DNA from 4 places in the Pedobacter sp. GW821-FHT01D05 genome. Region 2 is predicted to be linked to each of the others. Evidence: riboswitches for the same ligand, from Rfam matches in the RefSeq annotation. Region 2 holds a riboswitch; each other region holds the start of a gene.
The links. Region 2 has a riboswitch for S-adenosylmethionine ahead of AC07VK_RS03740 (SusC/RagA family TonB-linked outer membrane protein). Riboswitches for the same ligand answer to the same signal wherever they lie in the genome.
Positions count from the first base shown of each region.

Region 1 (3,578 bases), on a different contig from region 2:
ATTCTTCCAGTTTTGGTTTTAAGGATCTTGAAAATAAAAGGAAGCTGGATGACAGTACCGTCATGTACGCCGCTTCACTAACTAAACCGGTAAGTGCATATATTTTTATGCGTTTGGTGGAAAAGGGAATATTCAGTCTTGACAGGCCAGTTCACCTGTATCTTAAAAAACCGATAGCTGAGTATCCAAAATGGAAAGATCTTGGAGATGACACCGCATCATTTAATCTGATCACGCCCAGGATGCTGTTAAGTCATAGTTCTGGTTTACCCGTTTTACGCCAGCTGTATGGCAACAAAGTTAATCTTATTGCCAAACCTGGTGAAAAGTTCTATTATTCCAATGAGGGCATTAATCTGTTGGGATTTATGATTGAAGAGTTAACGGGAAAGAAACTCGAAATTATCGCACGTGAAGAAGTTTTTATTCCACTAAAGATGGAATACACCAGTATGATCTGGGAAAAATCCTTTGAAAACAATTTTTCTTATGCTTACTTCAAAGACGGAAAGAAATATGGCTCTGAAAGACGGGAGAGTAGCCGTGCTGCAGGTTCGATGTCAACAACAGCCGAAGATTATGCTCGGTTTATGATCAACCTAATGAAAGAAAACGGTTTATCCAGATCAGGTTATCATGAGATGCTTCGTGCACAGGTCCCGGTGAAAAGTAAACGTGGGTTTGGTCCTTTGAAAGACAGCATTACAAATGAAAATAATGCTATCGGGTTATCATGGGGGCTGGGCATTGGTACATTCAAGTCGGCTTTTGGACGGGCCTTTTTCCATACCGGGCATGGTGATGCTAACCAGAATTATGCTGTAGCTTTTCCTAAAGCTGGAATCGCTGTAATTTTACTGAGCAACAGTGAAAATTTTGAAAAAGCCAACGCCCAAATTTTAAAAATTTGCATCGGTGATACCTATTCGCCGCTGAGATGGCTTGGTCATTTGGGCGAGCCTGCCAAGGAGGAAGTTGTGAAATAACCTGATAATTAAAAAGAAGAGTTGCAATCCTTACAATGAAACTGTTAAAATTATCCTATCTAAAACATCCGTTTTTTCAATTTAGATTCAGCGACATTTTGAAATGGAAATTTAATATATCTACGAATCCCTATGATAGGGGACACTTTTTATTTAAACTAGCCTACTCAGGATTGAATGGCTTTTTTTATTTTTTAGCCAACAATACATTTAATTATTTTTAAGGTATATCTCCTTTGCAAATTTGAACCCCGCCTGACTAAGTCTTTTACAGCGGATATTTGCATGATTTTGCTGGTGTGTACGTCCGTTCTGCATTTAAACTGTCGCGCCATTTCGCTTTAAAGTGACCACCTGTTCAGAGGGAAAGGAACTTAGATGTGCATGGTCCGGTAATCAAATTGGTGGCCAGTTTGGCCCGAAACAGAGGAGTCAACTTTCACCGAAATACACACGTTGGCCAAAAAACCTGCTAAAATGCCCTGGTATATTTTTTTTCACAAACATGCTATCGAAATAAATAATACAAATCCTATAGGAATACTAGATTATTATTTCTAGTTTTGCATCATTATATAATACTTATCCAGAAAGACTGAGGGAAGGGCCCTAAGACGTCTGAGCAACCTATACACTTGTAAAAGGTGCTAATTCCTTTCTGCCCAAGGGTGGAGAAGATAAGTTGGTTATGCATCCGCATGCTAATTATTTTGAGGTCGCTCAAAGTTTTTCTGGTAAAGAACTCCTAAAAAATCAGAAAATGAAGAAAACTTTTACCTTTTTCACGGCTATTCAATTGCTCTGGCTTCCTTTATTGGCGCAGGAAAAACTGAGTGGATTTAAAATTCAAAACATTCCGCTACAGCGAGATATTGAGCAGAAATTTGATGCTGGGCTTAATAAAGAAAATATAGGGGCGACCATAAAAGAGCTTTCTGCCAACCCCCATCACTTGGGCGCTAAGGGCAGTAAAACGGTAGCAGAATCTGTACTGAAAAAGTTTAAAAGCTATGGCTGGGATGCAAAAATAGAGACTTATTATGTTTTATTTCCAACACCTAAAACCCGATCGGTAGAACTTTTAGGAAGCAACAAATACAGCGCCTCGCTTGAAGAAAAGGCTGTTAAGGAAGATTTAGCAACCGCACAGCAAGGGCAGTTGCCTCCTTACAATGCCTGGAGTGCCGATGGCGATGTAAGTGCAGGCCTTGTTTTTGTAAATTATGGTCTGCCAGCTGATTATGAAAAGTTGGAGCGTTTAGGCATCAGCGTAAAAGGCAAGATTGTTATTGCAAAATATGGCAGGTCGTGGCGGGGCACTAAACCTAAAATAGCTTACGAACATGGTGCGGTGGGCTGTATCATTTATTCGGATCCAAAAGATGATGGCTTTGTGAAAGGCGATGTATATCCACAGGGTGCTTACAAGCCAGAATTTGCTGTTCAACGGGGATCGGTAATGGATATGGTAATTTATCCCGGTGATCCATTGACCCCTGGAATCGGTTCTACAAAGGATGCCAAAAGGTTGGAGCGGGGCGATGCCAAAACGATTCTTAAAATTCCGGTTCAGCCCATCAGTTATCATGATGCTTTGCCATTGCTTGCTGCACTTAAAGGTCAGGTAGTACCTACCGATTGGAGCGGCGGCTTGCCCGTTACCTACCACATTGGCGATGGAAGTACCGTGGTTCGTTTAAACCTGGCTTTTAACTGGGATATTGTGCCAGCATACAATGTTGTAGCAAAACTTGAGGGAAGTAAATTTAAAAATCAGTGGATCATCCGCGGTAATCACCACGATGCCTGGGTAAATGGCGCTGCAGATCCGGTAAGTGGATTGGCCTCCCTTTTGGAAGAAGCAAAATCTATCGGAAAATTGGCAAAGGCAGGTATAAAACCTAAACGAACACTTGTTTATATTGCCTGGGATGGAGAAGAACAATCGCTTTTAGGTTCTACAGAATGGGTAGAAGACCATGCAGACGAGTTAAACAGTAAAGCGGTTGCCTACATCAATTCGGATGGCAATGGCCGTGGCTTTTTAGAAGCAGGCGGCTCGCATGCTTTAGAAAATTTTGTTTCTGAAATTTCAAAAGATGTAAAAGATCCTCAGGTGGGTTCTAATATTTTTGAACGCTGGAAAGCCAATAAAGCCATTTCTACAGCCTCGCTTACCGAACGTAAGAAAATACAGGACAGCCAAACGCTTGATCTGGGTGCGCTAGGTACAGGATCTGATTATTCTGCATTTTTACAGCACCTTGGTATCCCTACTTTAAGCCTTGGTTTCGGTGGTGAGGATGAAGGAGGGGAGTACCATACCAATTTCGATACTTACGACAACTTTGTGAAGTTTAAAGATCCGGGTTTTGAATACGGATTGGCCCTATCGCAAACAGCTGGCAGGGCGGTATTGCGTTTGGCCAATGCAGATGTACTTCCGTTCAACTTTTCTAATCTTCAGGCTAAAATAGCGACTTACGTTACTGAAGTAAGTACATTGGCAAAGCAGCTCCGGGAAGGTGCGCAAAGCCAGAATAAGCTCATTTCAAACGGTGCTTATCAGCTTGCCAACGATCCTAAAGAAAA
Region 1 covers NZ_JBWKXA010000007.1:117,028-120,605, forward strand. The annotation lists gene AC07VK_RS21905 (serine hydrolase domain-containing protein) at 1-986, shown strand, start outside; SAM riboswitch class I at 1,566-1,670, shown strand; gene AC07VK_RS21910 (transferrin receptor-like dimerization domain-containing protein) at 1,747-3,578, shown strand, end outside.
Region 1: another riboswitch for S-adenosylmethionine. It lies ahead of AC07VK_RS21910 (transferrin receptor-like dimerization domain-containing protein); the one in region 2 lies ahead of AC07VK_RS03740 (SusC/RagA family TonB-linked outer membrane protein).

Region 2 (3,578 bases):
GTTCTGCTCGATATATTGCCTGCGGATGTTCCCACCACCTAACAATTCGAGACTAAAATCATCATTCAACTGTTTGTTAAAGTTTAATGTTGCATCGGTATTATTTTCACTTACTGTAAAGGCACTTTCTGTATAAGAACCGAAAGGCGTTCCGTTGGTTCCATAGGCAATCCGCACTTTACGTCTATCATTATAATAATCCGTTCCTGATCTGAAATTTAAATCAAGTCCATCAATAATCTTATAATTCAGGGCTAAACTTCCAATAATCCGGCTACGGTTTTGCGATACGGTATTTTCGTAAGCTACCCAATAAGGATTGCTGTAATAGCTATTGTTCCAGTTAAACGTTTTTCCATTTTCATCCAAATAATCTTTTAATTGGTTGATATCAACCTGACGGCCAAACCAGGTAAACTGCAACATGGTACTGGTTGATCTTGAACCTCCTGTTCCAGGTAAATTATCAGAATTAAGTTTGCTATAATTTGCATTGGCAGTTAAGGTTAACTTCGGTGTTATTTTTAATGATGTATTCAGCACAAACGAATTTTTGCCCTGACCAGAGTTAGGCACTATACCAACCTGTTTCAGGTTATTGTATGAAATCCGGTAATCATACTTTTCGCCGGCATCTGCAACAGATACCCCATTATTTAATGAATATCCGGTCTGAAAGAAATCGCGCACATTATCGGGATGCGCAACAAATGGAACGGCCACTCCCTTCGAATAGAATTGTGGAATTAATCTACCATCCAATTTCGGACCCCAGCTTTCATCTACCCCATCGTTAACGCCTTTACCTGCACCATCTACATAGCTAAATTTGCCTTCCGATCCCTGACCGAAGGCATTTTGATATACAGGTAATGTAAGCAAAGTTTCCAATACTGCATTTGAGTTGATGGCAATGCCCAATCCTTTTTTCGATTTACCGGTTTTGGTTTTAATGAGTATAACCCCTGCAGCAGCCCTCGAGCCGTATAATGCAGCGGCATTTGGTCCTTTTAACACACTTATCGATTCTATATCTTCCGGATTAATATCCGAAATGGTATTCGCATAATCCCTTGCCCCTGCAGAGTTTAACTGAGCGTTATCTACCGGAATTCCATCAACCACAAATAAAGGCTGGTTATTTCCAGCAATAGACGTTTCTCCCCTGATGACCACACGAGACGAGCCCATGCTTCCCTGGCTGTTGGTTACCCGTACACCAGCTATTTTTCCGGCGAGTGCATTTACCAGGTTCGATTCTTTTGCTTCAGCTACACGGTCCCCTTTCAATTCCTGAACCGCATAACCCAGCGACTTTTTCTCCCTGGAAATCCCCAAAGCCGTAACCACTACTTCATCAAGCGCATTATCGCTTGACTGAAGAATGACCGAAATGGGGCCAGCATTTTTATTGATTTGTATCTCCTGGCTTTTAAAACCGATATATGAAAATATCAATGTGCCCTTATCGGGTGCATGAATTGAAAAAGCCCCTTTTGCATCAGAAATAGTAGCTTGCCTGGTTTCTTTTATTGATACAGAAACGCCAGGCAGTGTTTCGCCATCTGCCGACTTTACCGTTCCGGTAACCGTTACATCCTGAGCAGAAAGCTTTTGTGCCAGGAAGAGCAGCAGGATAAACGTTATTGATTTTAAATTTTTAAACATATTGTGTAGTTAATTAGTTAAAAAGGGATAATATTTTTGGGCAAAACAATTCCACTACGACTAAAACGTATTGTTTTAAAAAAAATAAAAAGGAATGGTTAGCCTAAAGAAGCCTGTTAAAATGGAGCGATTTTAACAGGGCATGCGCATTCGGAAGGATGCATTAAGGTGTGCATTAATGGCTTTTAGCTCGTCTGTTTTTTTCATTTGAATAATTTTCTTTAAACCGTATTTACTTATCAAGCTTGCATCGGGGCAAAAAAAAAGCACCCCCATAAATCAGAAGTGCTCCATATATTCTTATAAGGATAACGCAATCAACTGACTTAACTACCCCAGATTCATCTGAGATGGAATTAGCACCATTTCTAAAAATTAGATGGTTGCTAAGGCTTCATAGGGCCATTCCCTCCGCCTTTCTTGATAAGTATTTTAAAATAACTGCTGCAAAGGTATAATTAATTCCATTTATCCTATAGTTTTTATAGATTTTTATTGAAAAATTTTTTCTTTCCCAATTACATCCATATCTTTGTCTACTAATTTAGTCGTCAATACACATCCCAATGAAACTTAAATCCCTTTCAATAGCCATATTGGCTATATCAACAACTTTTATCTATGCCCAGGAACATAATACTTTACCCAATCAGGTAGTAAAACTCAACAAAATAAAATCTAAAGCCTTTGTTGCCCTCGGCAATTGGCGTGGAATAGCCAAGGTAAAGGAAGGTCTGGAAATTCCTTTTAATTTCGAGATCAATGAAAAAAGCGGTCAGCAGAAATTATATTTCCGCAATGCTGAAGAAAGTTTCGAAGGTGGCCTTGTAAAACAAACGGCCGATTCGCTTTTTGTAAAACTTGATCAGTTTGATAATGAATTCGCATTTGCGATAGATGGAGACCAATTAACAGGTACATTAAGGAAACAGGATAAAGCTGGCAAACCTTTGGTAATTGTTGCTGAAAGGAAAAATTACCGTTTTAAAACAACAGGTAAACCTGCAACGGCAGATTATTCTGGCAGTTATGATGTAGTTTTTAAATCGCCAAATGGTAAGGAAGAAAAAACAGTAGGTTTATTTAAGCAAAGCGGAAACAAACTTACCGGCACTTTTCTACGTGTAACAGGCGATTCGCGTTATCTGGAAGGTGTAGTGGAAGGAAATGAATTTCAACTTTCGAGCTTTATTGGCTCCTCTCCTGCCTATTACAAAGGAACTTTTCAGTCAGATGGCTCATTAACAGGCGAAATTTTAGGTGCAAGGGGAAGCCAGCCTCTTACCGGAACTAAAAATAAAGATGCTGCCCTGCCCGATCCTTACAAACTTACCTACCTGAAAAAAGGATACAAAACGCTTGATTTTAGTTTTCCTGATGTAAACGGCAAAAAGATTTCGTTAAAGGATGAAAAATATAAAAACAAGGTGGTGATTTTAACCATAACCGGAAGCTGGTGCCCAAATTGTGTTGACGAAGCTACTTTTATTGCACCCTGGTATAAAGAAAACAAGAAACGTGGTGTAGAAATTATTGCTTTGCATTATGAGCGCTCAACCGAACCCGAATATGCAAAAAAGGTGATGACACGTTTCCGCGAACGTTTTGGCATTGAATACGATCAGGTTATTGCAGGTACTGCCGATAAGCAGGTGGTATCTGAATCGTTGCCTGCACTCGATTCTTTTTTATCATTCCCAACCACGATAATTATTGATAATCAGGGCAATGTAGCGCAGATCCATACGGGCTTTAACGGTCCGGCAACCGGTAAATTTTATGATGAATTTGTGAAAGAATTTAATACTGAGATTGATACGTTACTGAAGAAATAGGCATAGTACCTTAATTTCTTATCGGTTGGTGTCTCACCAACCGAAATAGAACTTCCGTGATTTCCGTGCTTCCGT
Region 2 covers NZ_JBWKXA010000001.1:920,328-923,905, reverse strand. The annotation lists gene AC07VK_RS03740 (SusC/RagA family TonB-linked outer membrane protein) at 1-1,668, opposite strand, end outside; SAM riboswitch class I at 1,992-2,098, opposite strand; gene AC07VK_RS03735 (peroxiredoxin family protein) at 2,235-3,503, shown strand.

Region 3 (3,578 bases), 540 kb from region 2:
GAGAGTTTAATTGAGCACCGTTATTCGGTGGAAGGCCCTGATAGCAAAACGCCAAAAAATTTACTCCGTATTTCTGTAGGCCTGGAGCATGTAGATGATATTATCGCCGATTTAGCGCAGGCGCTGGGGTAAAAAGAAAATTTTCGTCATTGCGAGAAGGCTTTTTCAGCCGACGAAGCAATCTTACAACGGTCGCTACTAGCGTGTGCTTTAAGATTGCTTCGTCGTTCCTCCTCGCAATGACGAATATTTGTTTTGAAATCTATTTAGGATTACAAATCGTGGTCAACTTCAACGAATAATTTGCCTCTAGCGGCTCATTCGTCTGTGCCAAACGTTGCGATCCCGTATTAGCAGGGCAGGCAATGTCACCTGCAGCATCGTATATTAATTTTGTACCGCCGGCCAATAATTCTTTTGGTACGTAAACCTGCACCTTGGTAATCGAATAACCAGAAGGAAAATAACGCACATAATAACCATCAGGGTGTTTGGTCCAGATACCACTTGGTACATCGCTTCTTGGTGGTGCCATCCCCGCTATAATAGCGTATTTTTCCATGTCGGCATAAGTGTAATTTCCAGACGACACTAATTGACGGATATTGTTTTCTGCCTCAAAAACAGCCCGCACTCCTGATGGTAACTGATCTTTAGCCTTCTCCATTACATCGAAAGGTAAAACACCCAAAGCACCACCTTCTAATTGTGTAAGTTGTTTTGGCGTTAACAATTTAATGGCAGTTACTTTAACCTGTCCGTTAAAATCGGCAAATTTTGTTCTGGCTATGATTGTCCAAAGTAAAGCCTGAATATCATGCTGATCTACATCAGGATGCTTTTCTGCACTTTTGAGTATAGAAACCACAATTTCTTCCTTGGGGCCTAAAACCGGAGCATACATATAACCATCACCTTTTGACGGCGCGAAAGTTCCTGCTTTTAAACAATAACTTTTATTGGTCATTTCGTAAAACCCCTCGCAAAGCACGAAACCACCTTCTGGATTTTTAGGCAGTAAATACAAGGGCTGAGCTTTTAAATTTAATGAATTAATAAAATCAGGCAGCTTTTCGCCTTCTCTATTTACGTCTTCAAAATTAGTGGTAATGGCAGCAGGTTGTTTCAAAAACTTGTCTACGCCTAAAGCTTTAGCGCCCTGGGCGGTGCCCACTTTTAATAATTTATCTTTTAAGCCTCCAAACTGAGCGTTTACGCTGTTTAAACAGACTACAGTAAATAGCATTCCTAAACATAGGGATTTTGTATTTTTCATGATGATTAGATTTAGATAGGTAACACAAACTTAGAATTTTAAGCGTTAATTTTATATTAAAAGTTTAAACCACCTTAATCGGAATAAAAATACATTACTCATTTACAGATGATTGACATAAATTCGGAATTTTATTTTGTGGATTAAAATTAAATTCAGACATTTGGAATATTATTTGGCGGAAAGCTAAATAAAAGTCAATCTTCACGGGTTGATTTATAAAGAAGTGGCGAGAGACTGGCTCGATGACCCACTGGCAACCCTCAGAAAGAGAAGGTGCCAATTCCTGACCGGATAACATGGTGTTATTTGGAGATATAAATTAGAACTGATGAAAACATTAAATCTTCAATCGCTAAGCGAGCCCAGCGCAAACCAAAAAAATGTAGAACAAGTTTCTATTTCTTTTATTTGTTGCAATATGCGTGCGGTTACTTATATGTGCTGTTGCATAAAGTAATTTAAAAATCTTCCTTTTTTGTTTCTTTCAAACTGGAAGGTCCTGAGAAATCGGGATACGCCCTGCTAGGTTTTAGGATTAGCCTAAAGCACTACATGTATCATCTTATTCAACAATAAAAAACAGAAATCATGTCAACATCATATAAATTCGAAACTTTACAATTACACGCTGGACAAGAAATAGATCCAACAACAGGCTCAAGGGCTGTTCCTATTTATCAAACCACTTCTTATGGTTTTAAAAATGCAGAACATGGCGCCAATTTATTTGCCTTAAAGGAGTTTGGTAATATCTACACCAGGATTATGAATCCTACCAGTGATGTTTTCGAAAAACGTATTGCCGCTTTAGAAGGTGGTGTGGCAGCTTTAGCGGTAGCATCTGGACAAGCAGCACAGTTTATTGCACTAAATAATATACTGGAGGCAGGCGATAGCATCGTTTCTTCAACCCATATTTACGGAGGAACCTATAATCAATTCAAAGTAGCTTTTAAGCGCCTGGGTATTCACGTCGATTTTGCCAACCCAGATGTACCCGAAGAATTTGAAAGCAAAATAACCGATAAAACAAAAGCAATCTTTTTAGAAACCATTGGCAACCCTGCATTTAGTGTGCCTGATTTTGAAAAAATTGCCGCCATTGCCAAAAAATACGATATCCCTTTAGTGGTTGACAATACTTTTGGTGCAGGAGGTTATTTGTTTAAACCCTTAGAACATGGCGCCAACATTGTTGTAGAATCTGCAACGAAATGGATTGGTGGTCATGGAACCAGTATTGGCGGCGTTATCGTCGACGGCGGAAATTACAACTGGGGCAACGGTAAGTTTCCTCAATTCTCTGAGCCATCAGAAGGTTACCATGGTTTGGTTTTTAGCGATGTTTTTGGTATCGGTGGACCATTTGGCAATATCCAGTTTATCATCCGTGCCCGTGTAGAAGGATTAAGAGATCTTGGACCTTCCCTATCGCCTTTCAATTCTTTTCTTTTGTTACAAGGCTTAGAAACCTTATCGCTTCGCGTTCAACGCCATGTTGATAATGCGTTAGCTTTAGCGACTTGGTTAGAAAACCATCCATTAGTTAAAGAAGTACAATACCCTGGCTTAGCCAGTAATAAATATAACAACCTGGCTAAAAAATATTTAAGCAATGGTTTTGGCGCAGTTTTATCTTTCGAGTTAGCTGGAAGCAAAGAAAATGCAACACAGGTAATTGATAACTTAAAACTGGTGTCGCACTTGGCCAATGTGGGTGATGCAAAAACACTGATCATTCAGCCTTCGGCCACAACACACCAACAGTTAAGCGAAACAGAACAATTAGCTGCAGGTGTAAAACCAAATGCACTGAGGGTTTCAGTAGGCATTGAGCATATTGACGATATTAAGGCCGATTTCGAACAGGCATTTGCAACAATTAAAGCTACAGTTCCGGCAGAGAATTTACAAGCCTAAACCCCAAACCCTTTAAGAGGCTTTTTAAAAACGACAACAACATTACAAAATGCATAACAGTAAAAACGACAATGTAAAATCCACTTCGGGGAATTTTGCGTCAACATATAGCTATAATAAACAGTTCAAATTAGAGAACGGAAAAAAAATCCGTAACCTGCAAGTTGCTTATCAAACTTATGGCAAATTAAATGCAAATAAAGATAATGTAATTTGGGTTTGCCATGCACTTACCGCCAATGCAGATGTTTTTGAATGGTGGGAAGGTTTGTTCGGTGAAAATGCTTTGTTCAACCCGGAAGAGCATTATATCGTTTGTGCTAACGTTTTAGGCTCGCATTACGGCAGTACAAACCCATTAAGTACCAATCCGGTAACA
Region 3 covers NZ_JBWKXA010000001.1:1,461,458-1,465,035, forward strand. The annotation lists gene AC07VK_RS05890 (trans-sulfuration enzyme family protein) at 1-132, shown strand, start outside; gene AC07VK_RS05895 (hypothetical protein) at 263-1,276, opposite strand; SAM riboswitch class I at 1,490-1,600, shown strand; gene AC07VK_RS05900 (O-acetylhomoserine aminocarboxypropyltransferase/cysteine synthase family protein) at 1,868-3,199, shown strand; gene AC07VK_RS05905 (homoserine O-acetyltransferase family protein) at 3,249-3,578, shown strand, end outside.
Region 3: another riboswitch for S-adenosylmethionine. It lies ahead of AC07VK_RS05900 (O-acetylhomoserine aminocarboxypropyltransferase/cysteine synthase family protein); the one in region 2 lies ahead of AC07VK_RS03740 (SusC/RagA family TonB-linked outer membrane protein).

Region 4 (3,578 bases), on a different contig from region 2:
TGATTGAAGGATAGAATGATGTAAAGTAGAAATGACCTTAACATTCACTCATTCAAAACTCACTCATTCAATAATTAGAGAAAAGTATGCACGAAATTGAGCCTTATTACCAGTGGAGAGATGATTATATTTCTGCAGAAGATGAGCGTTCGCCATTTTACAATACCGAATATTCAGAACTTTACTTCGATAAGCAGATTTATAACTTTTTACTGCACCCGCAATGGGACGAATTTGGTTCAAATACCCTATACATGAAGGTGTTATATGCCGATTATGATCGCAGTTATGCCGTTATAGAATTTATAGGCGAGTGGAACGATGCCATTAACAACGACATTATGCTGCTGAAACGTGATATTTTAGAGCTGATGATGGATGAAGGCATTAATAAATTTATCCTGATCGGTGAAAATGTACTGAATTTTCATGCTTCAGATGATAGTTACTACGAAGAGTGGTTTCAGGAAGTAGAAGATGGCTGGATTGTTGGGGTAAATTTTCAGGAACATGTAATCACCGAGTTTCGCGATAATAACATCGATTATTACATTAACTTTGGTGGTGCATTTGACAATCTGCCATGGCGCACCCTAAAACCGCTACAGTTCTTTAAAAAAGTTGAAGAACTGCTGACAAAAAGATTAAACTAAATATTTATTTTTATATAGTTAAATACGCAAAATTTAAAATGGAACAACAAAATTATCAATATCAGGACAACAGTGTTTTTGTACAGGAAAAATCTGTTTCTAAAAAATTCTTTGCAAACGTTTTCTTATGGATGTTCGTTGCATTGAGTTTATCAACAGTAGCCGCCTATTTATTTGGTACCAATGAGCAGTTAATGCAATACCTTTTAAATATTAATCCAACAACTGGTAAAGTGAGCATGTCAATTTTTGGTTATGTAGCCATGTTTGCACCGCTTGGACTGGTTTTATTAATGGGATTCGGTTTAAGTAGATTGTCATTACCGGCGTTAATTGGCGTTTTTGTACTTTATTCAGTACTAACTGGAGTTAGTTTAAGTTTTATCTTGTTAACTTATACTTCAGGTTCAGTAGTGAGCTGTTTTGCAGGAGCAGCCGGGATATTTGGAATAATGGCATTTATGGGTTATACAACCAATATCGATCTAAGTAAATTCGGGCCGATTTTAATGGTTGGAGTAATTGGCTTAGTGATTGCCAGTGTAATTAATATGTTTATTCAAAGCGAGCAGTTCAGTTTGTTTATGGCATTTATTGGTATTGCCATATTTACGGCATTAACGGCTTATGATGTACAGAAAATCAAAAGAATTGGCGAAGGGATCGAAGCTAGCGGCGAACAGGTTCTTCAGATTGAATCTAAAAAAATGGCTATTGTAGCTGCATTGTCTTTATACTTAGATTTCCTAAATATCTTCCTTTTCTTACTTCGTATTTTCGGAAGCAGAAAATAGTCATTAACAGAACAATATTCTTAAGGCCGTGCAGAATTGCATGGCCTTTGTAATTTTATTTGGCAGCAAAGCGATAAATTTTGGAATTGATGTTGCTTTGTTGCATTTTTGTATGCTTATTAAGAAAGACGGAGGGATTAGACCCAACGAAGTCTTAGCAACCTGTAACCTACAAGGTGCTAAATTCTATTCTGCAAATAGCAGAAACAGATAAGTTTAGGATTACGATTCACGTACCAACTTTTTAAATAAGCTTTTTAGAGACTTGAGACTATAGATTTGAGATTTTAGACATTGCGTCTTATCCACTCTCCTATCTGATACCTCATATCTCAAATCTTACAACAAGAATGAGCATAAGAGAAGAATTAGAAAAACGTATTTTGGTGATTGATGGTGCAATGGGTACCATGATTCAGCGATATACCTTAACCGAAGAAGATTTTAGAGGGGAGCGATTTAAAAACCATCCCTGTGATGTAAAAGGCAATAACGATTTGCTCAACATCACACGTCCGGATATTATTAAAACAATACACCTGGAGTACCTGGCCGCTGGTGCCGATATTATCGAAACCAACACGTTCAGTACACAGCGCATTTCCATGGCCGATTACCAGATGGAAGACCTTTCTTACGAAATGAGTTTTGAAGGTGCGCGGGTAGCAAAAGAAGCCGTAAACGAGTTCATGGCTGCAAATCCAGACCGTAAATGTTTTGTGGCCGGTGCCATTGGCCCAACCAACCGTACCCTTTCCATGTCGCCAAATGTAAACGATCCTGGTTTTAGGGCAGTTTATTTTGATGAACTGGAAGCTGCTTATTACGAACAGGTACGCGGTTTGGTAGATGGTGGTTCTGATGTGTTATTAATCGAAACCATTTTCGATACTTTAAATGCTAAAGTGGCTATTGTAGCCATTAAAAAATACGAAGAGGTAATTGGCCGTAAACTGGAGATCATGATTTCCGGCACCATTACCGACGCCTCTGGCAGAACACTTTCAGGTCAGACTGCCGAAGCTTTTTTGAACTCTGTAATGCATGCAAAACCATTAAGTATCGGTTTTAACTGTGCTTTGGGTGCTAAAGAAATGCGTCCGCATATTGAGGAGCTTGCTGCAAAAGCAGGTTGTTATGTTTCGGCCTATCCAAATGCCGGTTTACCAAATGAGTTTGGTGCTTACGATGAGCAGCCACATGAAACCGCACATTTGGTTGACGATTTTATTGCCTCTGGTTTTGTGAATATTGTGGGCGGCTGTTGTGGTACCACACCAGAGCATATTGGTTGTATTGCCAAAAATGCGAGAAAAGCTGAACCTCGAAAAATACCGGTTCTTCAACCATATATGCGTTTAAGCGGGCTGGAACCTGTAACCATTACCCCAGAAAGCATTTTTGTAAATATTGGTGAAAGAACAAATATCACCGGGTCTCCGAAATTCTCTAAACTGATTTTGGGCGGCGATTACGAATCTGCACTGGCCGTTGCCTTACAACAGGTTGAAGGTGGTGCGCAGGTAATCGATGTGAATATGGATGAGGGGATGTTGGATTCTGAAGCAGCAATGACCAAATTCTTAAACCTCATTGCTTCTGAACCTGATATTGCCAAATTGCCCATCATGGTCGATTCATCTAAATGGTCGGTTATCGAAAATGGCTTAAAATGTTTGCAGGGAAAAGGAATTGTAAACTCTATCTCCTTGAAAGAAGGGGAGGAGAAATTCCGCGAAAGCGCACGCAAAATTATGCAATATGGTGCTGCTGTAGTAGTAATGGCCTTTGATGAGCAGGGACAGGCCGATAATTACGAACGCAGGAAAGAAATCTGTAAAAGAAGTTACGATATCCTGGTACACGAAATAGGTTTTCCGGCAGAGGATATTATTTTCGATCCGAACATCTTAACGGTGGCAACTGGATTAGAAGAGCATAATAATTATGCTGTTGATTTTATCAATGCCACCCGCTGGATCAAAGAAAACCTACCTCATGCTAAAGTGAGTGGAGGGGTTTCTAATATTTCTTTCTCTTTTAGGGGGAATAATACCGTGCGCGAAGCCATGCACTCCGCATTTCTTTATCACGCCATTCAGGCTGGTTTAGACATGGGGATCGTAAACGC
Region 4 covers NZ_JBWKXA010000003.1:229,201-232,778, forward strand. The annotation lists gene AC07VK_RS13140 (hypothetical protein) at 87-653, shown strand; gene AC07VK_RS13145 (Bax inhibitor-1/YccA family protein) at 692-1,447, shown strand; SAM riboswitch class I at 1,561-1,664, shown strand; gene metH (methionine synthase) at 1,798-3,578, shown strand, end outside.
Region 4: another riboswitch for S-adenosylmethionine. It lies ahead of metH (methionine synthase); the one in region 2 lies ahead of AC07VK_RS03740 (SusC/RagA family TonB-linked outer membrane protein).